2 linked regions of the Alicycliphilus denitrificans K601 genome follow. The protein of the gene in region 1 interacts with the protein of each later gene in a pairwise test. Links are inferred from orthologs where the notes say so. Each region holds a gene or a part of one and is shown in the gene's direction. Other genes may lie near its edges.

Region 1 (5,206 bases):
AAGGTCAACATCGGGGACTTGGTGGCGGTGCTCGAAGGCGCCGCCCCGGCAGCGCCCGCCGCGCCGGCGCCTGCCCCCGCCCCCGCGGCGGCACCGGCCGCGCCCGTGGCTGCCGCGGCTGCAGCACCGGCGTCCGCGCAGTCCGCGCCCGCGCACGACCCCACGGCGACGCCATCGGGCCGGCTGCCGCACGCCAGCCCCTCGGTGCGCAAGTTCGCCCGCGAACTGGGCGTGCCGCTGGCCGAGCTCAAGGGCACGGGCCCCAAGGGCCGCATCACGGCAGAGGACGTGCAGTCCTTCACCCGCGCCGTCATGAGCGGCGCCGTGCAGACCCAGGCCCAGGCCGCCAAGGCCCCGGCCGGCGGCGGCAGCGGGGTGGGCATGGACCTGCTGCCCTGGCCCAAGGTGGACTTCAGCAAGTTCGGCGTGATCGAGCGCAAGGATCTTTCGCGCATCAAGAAGATCAGCGGCGCCAACCTGCACCGCAACTGGGTGATGATCCCGCACGTCACCAACAACGACGAGGCCGACATCACCGAGCTCGAAGCCTTCCGCGTCTCCACCAACAAGGAGAACGAGAAGAGCGGCGTCAAGGTCACCATGCTGGCGTTCGTCATCAAGGCCGTCGTCGCCGCGCTCAAGAAATTCCCCGAGTTCAACACCAGCCTGGACGGCGACACCCTGGTCTACAAGAGCTACTACCACATCGGCTTCGCGGCCGACACGCCCAACGGCCTGGTGGTTCCCGTGCTCAAGGACGCCGACAAGAAGGGCATCCTGCAAATCAGCCAGGAGATGAGCGAACTGGCCAAGAAGGCGCGCGACGGCAAGCTGGGCGCGGCCGACATGCAGGGCGGATGCATGTCCATCTCGTCGCTCGGCGGCATCGGCGGCACGCACTTCACGCCCATCATCAACGCGCCCGAGGTGGCGATCCTGGGCCTGTCCAAGGGCCAGATGAAGCCCGTGTGGGACGGCAAGCAGTTCGTGCCGCGCCTCACGCTGCCGCTGTCGCTGTCGTACGACCACCGCGTGATCGACGGCGCTGCGGCCGCGCGCTTCAACGCCTACCTCGGCCAAGTGCTGGCGGACTACCGCCGCATCCTGCTGTGAAGGAGACATCGTCATGGCAGTGATTGACATCAAGGTGCCGGACATCGGCGACTTTGCCGAGGTCGGCGTGATCGAAGTGCTGGTGCAGGTGGGCGACACCATCAAGGCCGAGCAAAGCCTGGTCACGGTGGAGAGCGACAAGGCCTCCATGGAAATCCCCAGCAGCCATGCCGGGGTGGTCAAGGAGCTCAAGGTCAAGCTGGGCGACAAGGTGGCCGAGGGCTCGGTGCTGCTGACGCTGGAGGTGGCCGAGGGCGCGGCCGCGCCCGCGGCTGCACCTGTACAGGAAAAACCGGCTCCAGCGCCGGCCAGCCAAGCGCCGGCAGCTCCTGTCGCGATAGCAAGCAGCTTCGGCGGAACGGCGGACGTGGAGTGCGACGTGCTCGTCCTGGGCGGCGGCCCCGGCGGCTACTCCGCCGCGTTCCGCGCGGCCGACCTGGGCCTGAAGGTCGTGATCGTGGAACGCTACGCCACGCTGGGCGGCGTGTGCCTCAACGTGGGCTGCATCCCGTCCAAGGCGCTGCTGCACGTCGCGGCCGTGATGGACGAGGTGAGCCACCTGAAGAGCGCTGGCATCGACTTCGGCGCGCCGCAGGTCAACGTGGACAGCTTGCGCGGCCACAAGGAAAAAGTCATTGGCAAGTTGACCGGCGGCCTGGCCGCCATGGCCAAGATGCGCAAGGTGACCGTGGTGCGCGGCTACGGCAGCTTCGTCGGCGCGAACCATGTGGAGGTGGAAGAAACTACCGGCGGTGGTCAGGACAAGACCGGCGGCAAGAAGGTCGTGGCCTTCCAGCGCGCCATCATCGCCGCGGGCTCGCAAGCCGTGCGCCTGCCCTTCATGCCCGACGACCCGCGCGTGGTCGATTCCACCGGCGCGCTCGCGCTGGCGGGCGTGCCGAAGCGAATGCTCATCCTCGGCGGCGGCATCATCGGCCTGGAGATGGGCACGGTGTACTCCACGCTGGGCGCGCGTCTGGACGTGGTGGAGATGCTGGATGGCCTGATGCAGGGCGCCGACCGCGACCTCGTCAAGGTCTGGCAGAAGATGAATGCCCACCGCTTCGACAACATCATGTTGAAGACGAAGACCGTGGGCGCCGAGGCCACGCCCGAGGGCATCAAGGTCACGTTCGCCCCGGCCGAGGAGGGCGGTACCGCCCCCGAGCCGCAGACCTACGACCTCGTGTTGCAGGCCGTGGGCCGCACGCCCAACGGCAGGAAGATAGGCGCCGAGAAGGCCGGCGTGGCGGTGACGGACCGCGGCTTCATCAACGTGGACATCCAGATGCGCACCAACGTGCCGCACATCTTCGCCATCGGCGACATCGTGGGCCAGCCCATGCTGGCGCACAAGGCGGTGCACGAGGCGCATGTGGCGGCGGAGGTCATCGCCGGCGAGCTGCAGGGCGACAAGGCGCTGGCATCCGCCGCGTTCAACGCCCGCGTGATCCCGAGCGTGGCCTACACCGACCCCGAGGTCGCCTGGGTGGGCCTGACCGAAGACCAGGCCAAGGCCCAGGGCATCAAGGTGAAGAAGGGCCTGTTCCCCTGGACGGCTTCGGGCCGCGCGATTGCCAACGGCCGCGACGAGGGCTACACCAAGCTGCTGTTCGACGACAGCCCCGAGGCGCATGGCCACGGCCGCATCCTTGGCGGCGGCATCGTCGGCACGCATGCGGGCGACATGATCGGCGAGATCGCCCTGGCGATCGAGATGGGCGCGGACGCCGTGGACATCGGCAAGACCATCCACCCGCACCCCACGCTGGGTGAGAGCATGGGCATGGCCGCCGAGATCGCCCACGGCAGCTGCACGGACGTGCCGCCGCAGCGCAAGTAACGCTACTTTTCTCGTAGCTGGCCGCGCAGGCTCCGCAAGGGCTGCGCGGCTTTTTTATTCCATTCCTGCCTACAGGTTTAAACTGCCGTTGATTTCAGCAGTTTGCGTGCGATTCATTGTCTAAACATTGAAAACCAAGGAGGCAGGCTCGATGAAATCAAACCTTGCACTGATTCTGCTGGCGGGCCTGCCCGCCTTGTGCAATGCGCAGCAGGTGCCCGCGATACCGGGAGGGCTTCCCAGAGACCCTGGCCCTAGCGCACAAAGACCCGATATTCCCAGAAATCCCGGGTCGGACCAAGAGGCACTCATGCAGCAGAGGTTGCTGATAAACAGCCAGACAGACGCCATCAAGGAACTGGCGCAGCAATTGAAGCTGCTCGAGCAGAGAGTCAAGAAACTGGAAGACAAGGGGGCATCAAATGGCCATTGAAGACGCGCTAGCCGCAATGGACAAGGCCCAGAACGCCTTCAACCAGACCGTTGCATCGGCATCTGGATCGTCAGTCCAGCCTTGGTCCGAGTCCTTGGTGAAATACCTTTCGATATCGGTGCTGGGTTTTATGATGATCTCGCTGATTCTTTGCACCACCTTGCTGTGGAGGCGAAATGCGGAGGCGTCGGAAATCCTGAGGATATTCGGAATCCTGAGTATCGTAGGGCTTTCGGCCTTGCTATTGATAACCGGCTTCAGCAACGAACAGCTCACGCCAATAGTGGGTCTTTTTGGCGCCATTGCAGGTTATCTATTGGGAAAGGATGCCAAGCCGAGTGGGTCGGGAAGCACCAAGGTCTGAATTCATCGCTGCGGCCCCGCCTCAAAGGACGGCAATGGTGAATGTCGATGAGTTCTTTGCCCGTTATGAGGAAGGGGCGGATTCCTTTGATCCAGACCTTATGTCCTCGCTATATACGGCCGAGTTCATGGCCGGCGACCCTAACGGCGTATCTGCATGTGGAGGCAACGCCCCTCGACGACAAATACACCATGGCCAAAGTCCATCGGCATATGACATTCGAGAAGCAGGCTGGCCATCCACTCGACTTCAAGTTCTTCATAACGTATTTCCTCTATGACCCGGGGGACGGGCCAAAGGCGGCATTCTGGATCTCGCATGACGACGAGCAGCGAGTCATGCGGGAAGCAGGGCTTGTTCCAAGTGACTAACTCCCTACCCATTTCAGGCAGGCGGAGCGGGTCTACAATCTTGGCGGCGCTGTCAAATCAATAGCACCCCACGCAGTTTCAGAAAGGGCTGTGCGGCTTTTTATCTAAAAAACACAAGGAGATGGACCCATGTTCAAGAAGATCGCCGTGGCGATGACCGCCGCTCTGGCTTTTTCGGGCGCCGCGTTCGCGGCATGGCCCGAGCGGCCCGTCACGCTCGTCGTGCCGTTCCCTCCGGGGCAGGCCACGGACATCTTCGCCCGCGCGCTGGCGGAAAGGCTGGGGCCCCGGCTGGGGCAGGCCATCGTGGTGGAGAACAAGGCGGGCGCGGGCAGCAACATCGGCTCCGAGCAGGTGGTGCGCGCCAAGCCGGACGGCTACACGCTGCTGGTGGCCGGCAGCGCCATGGCGGTGAACCAGACGCTCTACCGCAAGGTGAACTTCGATCCGCGCAAGGACCTGCAGGGCATCACGCTCGTCGCCAAGGTGCCGCTGGTGTTCCTGGCACATCCGGGCAGCGGCATCAAATCCATGCGCGACCTTGTGGCCAGGGCCCGCGCCGAACCCGGCAAGCTGAGCTACGCGAGCGCCGGCATCGGCGGCACGCAGCACCTGAGCGCCGAGATGGTTAAGGCCCGCGCGAAGATCGAGATCGAACACATTCCCTACAAAGGCAGCGGCCCGGCGCAGGCCGATTTCATCGGCGGGCAGGTGCCACTGATGGTGGATTCGGTCACGGCGGGGCTCGCCAACATCCAGGCGGGCAAGGCCGTGCCGCTGGGCGTCACCTCCAGCACGCGCTCGTCCCAGCTGCCTGACGTGCCCACCATCGCCGAATCGGGCTTGCCCGAGTTCAAGGGCTTCGAGGCCGTCGGCTGGCTGGGCCTGATGGCGCCCAAGGGCACGCCGCAGGCCATCATCGACACCCTCAACCGCGAGGCGGTGGGCATTCTGCGCAGCGCGGAGATGCAGAAGTTCATCCGTGACCGCGGCTCCGAGCCCACGCCCACCACGCCGCAGGAGATGGACCAGTTCGTCGCCAGCGAGATCGCGGAGTGGGGCAAGGCGGTGAAGCAGTCCGG
Region 2 (5,228 bases), 640 kb from region 1 along the record:
ATCATCTGCTACCGCAAGCTGGGCCACAACGAGCAAGACACCCCCATGCTCACCCAGCCGCTGATGTACAAGAAGATCGCCCAGCACCCCGGCACGCGCAAGCTCTACGCCGACAAGCTGGCCACGCAGGGCCTGGGCGAGACGCTGGGCGACGACATGGTCAAGGCCTACCGCGCCGCCATGGACGAAGGCAAGCACACCATCGACCCGGTGCTGACCAACTTCAAGAGCAAGTACGCCGTGGACTGGAGCCCGTTCCTGGGCAAGACCTGGACGGACGCCGCAGACACCGCCATCCCGCTGACCGAGTGGAAGCGCCTGGCCGAGCGCATCACCACCATCCCCGAGAGCGTCACGCCGCACATGCTGGTGAAGAAGGTCTACGACGACCGCGCTGCCATGGGCCGCGGCGAGATCAACGTGGACTGGGGCATGGGCGAGCACATGGCCTTCGCCTCGCTCGTTGCCAGCGGCTACCCCGTGCGCCTGTCGGGCGAGGACAGCGGCCGCGGCACCTTCACGCACCGCCATGCCGTCATCCACGACCAGAAGCGCGAGAAGTGGGACGAGGGCACCTACGTGCCGCTGCAGAACGTGGCCGAGAACCAGGCGCCCTTCGTCGTCATCGACTCCATCCTGTCCGAAGAGGCGGTGCTGGCGTTCGAATACGGCTATGCCTCCAACGACCCCAACACCCTGGTGGTCTGGGAAGCGCAGTTCGGCGACTTCGCCAACGGCGCGCAGGTGGTGATCGACCAGTTCATCGCCTCGGGCGAGGTCAAGTGGGGCCGCGTCAACGGCATCACGCTGATGCTGCCGCACGGCTACGAGGGCCAGGGCCCCGAGCACAGCTCGGCGCGCCTGGAGCGCTTCATGCAGCTGGCGGCCGATGCCAACATGCAGATCGTGCAGCCCACCACGGCCAGCCAGATCTTCCACGTGCTGCGCCGCCAGATGGTGCGCAACCTGAGGAAGCCCCTGGTCATCATGACGCCCAAGTCGCTGCTGCGCAACAAGGACGCGACCTCGCCGCTGTCCGAGTTCACCAAGGGTGGCTTCCAGACCGTGCTGGGCGAGCGCGACGAGGCCATCGCCAAGAACGCGGCCAAGGTCAAGCGCGTCATCGCCTGCTCGGGCAAGGTGTACTACGACCTGGTGAAGAAGCGCGCCGAGGCCGAGCGCAGCGACGTGGCCATCATCCGCATCGAGCAGCTCTATCCCTTCCCGCACAAGGCCTTCGCCGCCGAGCTCAAGAAGTACCCCAACGCGACCGACATCGTGTGGTGCCAGGACGAGCCGCAGAACCAGGGCGCCTGGTTCTTCATCCAGCACAACATCCACGAGAACATGCACGAGGGCCAGAAGCTCGGCTACGCCGGCCGCGCCGCCTCGGCATCGCCCGCCGTGGGCTACGCACACCTGCACCAGGACCAGCAGAAGGCCCTGGTCGAGGCCGCCTTCGCCAAGCTCAAGGGTTTTGTCCTGACCAAGTAAGGCCACCAACCCACTCATTCAGAACAAAACACTTTTTGGAAAGAACACCAACATGGCAATCGTAGAAGTCAAGGTTCCCCAGCTGTCCGAGTCCGTGGCCGAGGCCACGCTGCTGCAGTGGAAGAAGAAGCCCGGCGAGGCCGTCGCCCAGGACGAGATCCTGATCGAGATCGAGACCGACAAGGTGGTGCTGGAAGTGCCGGCCCCGTCCGCCGGCGTGCTGGCCGAGCTGCTGGTGGGTGATGGCGGCACGGTCGTGTCCGACCAGCCCATCGCCAGGATCGACACCGAGGGCAAGGCCGGCGCCGCCGCGCCCGCCGCTGCAGCGCCTGCCGCAGCGGCCCCCGCGGCGGCTGCCGCCGCACCGGCCGCCGCCGGCGGCGGCAAGGGCGACGTGGCCATGCCCGCCGCCGCCAAGATCCTGGCCGAGAACAACCTGTCGGCCGCTCAGGTGGCCGGCAGCGGCAAGGATGGCCGCGTCACCAAGGGCGACGCCCTGGCGGCCGTGGCCGGTGGCGTCAAGTCCACCGCCGCCGTGATCCCCACCGGCGTGCCCGCCAAGGCGCTGCCCCAGGTGGCGGCTCCGTCATCGGCCCTGGACCTGGGCGAGCGCCCCGAGCAGCGCGTACCCATGAGCCGCCTGCGCGCCCGCGTGGCCGAGCGCCTGCTGCAGTCGCAATCCACCAACGCCATCCTGACCACCTTCAACGAGGTCAACATGGCCCCGGTGATGGAGCTGCGCAAGAAGTTCCAGGATGCGTTCACCAAGGAACACGGCGTGAAGCTCGGCTTCATGTCCTTCTTCGTCAAGGCTGCGGTGCACGCGCTCAAGAAGTACCCGGTGCTCAACGCCAGCGTGGACGGCACCGACATCGTCTACCACGGCTACTTCGACATCGGCATCGCCGTCGGTTCGCCGCGCGGCCTGGTGGTGCCCATCCTGCGCAACGCCGACCAGATGAGCTTCGCCGACATCGAGAAGAAGATCGCCGAGTTCGGCAAGAAGGCCGGCGAAGGCAAGCTGGGCATCGAGGAGATGACCGGCGGCACGTTCTCGATCAGCAACGGCGGCACCTTCGGCTCGATGATGTCCACCCCCATCATCAACCCGCCGCAGTCGGCCATCCTGGGCGTGCACGCCACCAAGGACCGCGCCGTGGTCGAGAACGGCCAGGTCGTGGTGCGTCCGATGAACTACCTGGCCATGTCCTACGACCACCGCATCATCGACGGCCGCGAGGCCGTCCTGGGCCTGGTGGCCATGAAGGACGCGCTGGAGGATCCCTCGCGCCTGCTGTTCGACCTGTGATCTGCAGCAGGGTGTAACTCTCGACAACCCACCCTCGGCCTGGCCCGGCGGTGGGTTTTTTCTCTCCCCTATTCCTGAAGAAACCATGAGCAAACAATTCGACGTCATCGTCATCGGCGCCGGCCCCGGCGGCTACATCGCAGCCATCCGCGCAGCGCAGCTGGGCATGAACGTGGCCTGCATCGACGAGTGGAAGAACGCCGCAGGCGGCGCCGCGCCCGGCGGCACCTGCACCAACGTGGGCTGCATTCCGTCCAAGGCGCTGCTGCAGTCGAGCGAGCACTTCGAGCACGCCACCAAGCACTTCGCCGAGCACGGCATCAGCACCGGCAAGGTGACCATGGACGTGGCCACGATGATCGGCCGCAAGGACGCCGTGGTGAAGCAGAACAACGACGGCATCCTGTACCTGTTCAAGAAGAACAAGGTCAGCTTCTTCCACGGCCGTGGCTCGTTCGCGCGCGCCGTCGATGGCGGCTACGAGGTCAAGGTGGCGGGCAAGGCCGAGGAACTGCTCACGGCCAGGCAGGTCATCGTCGCCACCGGCTCCAATGCGCGCGCGCTGCCCGGCGTGGAGTTCGACGAGGTCAACGTGCTGTCCAACGACGGCGCACTGGCTATCGGCGCGGTTCCGAAGAAGCTGGGCGTGATCGGCTCGGGCGTGATCGGCCTGGAGATGGGCAGCGTGTGGCGCCGCCTGGGCGCGGACGTGACCATCCTCGAAGGCCTGCCGACCTTCCTGGGCGCCGTGGACGAGCAGGTCGCCAAGGAGGCCAAGAAGGCGTTCGACAAGCAGGGCCTGAAGATCGAGCTGGGCGTGAAGATCGGCGAGGTCAAGAACGGCAAGAAGGGCGTCTCGATCGCCTACGCCAACGCCAAGGGCGAAGAGCAGAGGCTGGACGTGGACAAGCTCATCGTCTCCATCGGCCGCGTGCCCAACACCACCGGCCTGAACTCCGAGGCCGTGGGCCTGCAGCTCGACGAGCGCGGCGCCATCGTGGTCGATGCCGACTGCAAGACCAACCTGCCGGGCGTCTGGGCCGTGGGCGACGTGGTGCGCGGCCCGATGCTCGCGCACAAGGCCGAGGAGGAGGGCGTGGCCGTGGCCGAGCGCATCGCCGGCCAGCACGGGCACGTCAACTTCAACACCATCCCCTGGGTCATCTACACCAGCCCCGAGATCGCCTGGGTCGGCCGCACCGAGCAGCAGCTCAAGCAGGACGGCGTGAAGTACAAGGCCGGCAGCTTCCCGTTCCTGGCCAACGGCCGCGCACGCGCGCTGGGCGACACCACGGGCTTCGTCAAGTTCCTGGCCGATGCCGCGACGGACGAGATCCTGGGCGTGCACATCGTCGGCCCCCTGGCCAGCGAGCTGATCTCCGAGGCCGTTGTGGCGATGGAGTTCAAGGCCAGCAGTGAAGACATCGCCCGCATCTGCCACGCCCACCCCTCGCTGTCCGAGGCGACCAAGGAAGCGGCGCTGGCCGTGGACAAGCGCACCCTCAACTTCTGAAGTTCGGGGTAAAAATGGCTGCCAGCGCTTACTAGTCAAGCGCTGGCAGCTATTGTTTTCAAAGCAAGGAACATCGGTGAACGTCAGGCAGGCCTATGAGGCGGAACTCGCCGCCAAGGGTTTCAAGAGCGACCCGGCGCAGCTGCGCGCCGTGGATGCGCTCGAACGCTGCGCGCAGGAGTGGGGCCAGTACAAGAGCCGCCGCTCCAACGCGCTGAAGAAGCTCATCAACCACCCCGAAATACCCAAGGGCGTCTACATGTACGGCGGGGTGGGGCGCGGCAAGAGCTTTCTCATGGACTGCTTCTTCAACGCCGTGCCCCTGAAGCGCAAGGTGCGCCTGCACTTCCACGAATTCATGCGCGAGGTGCACCGTGAACTGGCCGGCCTGCAGGGCCAGCAGAACCCGCTGGATGCCCTGGGCGCGCGCATCGCCAAGCGCTACAAGCTCATCTGCTTCGACGAGTTCCACGTGGCGGACGTGACCGACGCCATGATCCTGCACCGCCTGCTGGCGTCCTTGTTCGACAACGGCGTGGGCTTCGTCACCACGTCCAACTTCAAGCCCGACGAGCTGTACCCGGACGGGCTGCACCGCGACCGCATCCTGCCCGCGATCGCGCTGCTCAACGAGCGCATGGAAGTGGTCAACGTGGACAACGGTACCGACTACCGCCGCCGCACGCTGGAGAATGCCAGGCTCTACCACTGCCCGCTGGGCCCCGAGGCCGACGCCGCGATGCGGGAGACCTTCGACCTGCTGGCCGAGGTGCACGACGAAGACCCGGTGCTGCACATCGAGGCACGCGAGATCCGCGCCCTGCGCCGCGCCGGTGGCGTGGTGTGGTTCGATTTCCGCGACCTGTGCATGGGCCCGCGCTCGCAGAACGACTACCTGGAGATCGCCACCCA

What was found. The genes of interacting proteins can lie anywhere in the genome.
Region 2: the proteins of lpdA (region 1) and odhB interact in binary tests that used the Escherichia coli proteins (3 or more experiments, as listed by UniProt). The link is inferred for Alicycliphilus denitrificans K601 from one-to-one orthologs.

What each region holds. Positions count from the first base shown.
Region 1 is NC_015422.1:2,518,868-2,524,073, forward strand. What follows is about bases 567-3,541. They hold lpdA (dihydrolipoyl dehydrogenase), read left to right. Parts: upstream 567-1,126; coding sequence 1,127-2,956; downstream 2,957-3,541. Other genes in these bases: aceF (dihydrolipoyllysine-residue acetyltransferase), read left to right, coding at 567-1,113; ALIDE2_RS12060 (hypothetical protein), read left to right, coding at 3,108-3,389; ALIDE2_RS12065 (hypothetical protein), read left to right, coding at 3,379-3,541. In the rest of the region: more of aceF, read left to right, coding at 1-566; more of ALIDE2_RS12065, read left to right, coding at 3,542-3,753; ALIDE2_RS12075 (Bug family tripartite tricarboxylate transporter substrate binding protein), read left to right, coding at 4,254-5,206. UniProt on the Escherichia coli protein: Lipoamide dehydrogenase is a component of the glycine cleavage system as well as of the alpha-ketoacid dehydrogenase complexes.
Region 2 is NC_015422.1:3,158,856-3,164,083, reverse strand. Bases 678-3,674 are described here. They hold odhB (2-oxoglutarate dehydrogenase complex dihydrolipoyllysine-residue succinyltransferase), read left to right. Parts: upstream 678-1,546; coding sequence 1,547-2,803; downstream 2,804-3,674. Other genes in these bases: lpdA (dihydrolipoyl dehydrogenase), read left to right, coding at 2,889-3,674; ALIDE2_RS15045 (2-oxoglutarate dehydrogenase E1 component), read left to right, coding at 678-1,494. Also shown: more of ALIDE2_RS15045, read left to right, coding at 1-677; more of lpdA, read left to right, coding at 3,675-4,316; cell division protein ZapE, read left to right, coding at 4,393-5,228. UniProt on the Escherichia coli protein: E2 component of the 2-oxoglutarate dehydrogenase (OGDH) complex which catalyzes the second step in the conversion of 2-oxoglutarate to succinyl-CoA and CO(2).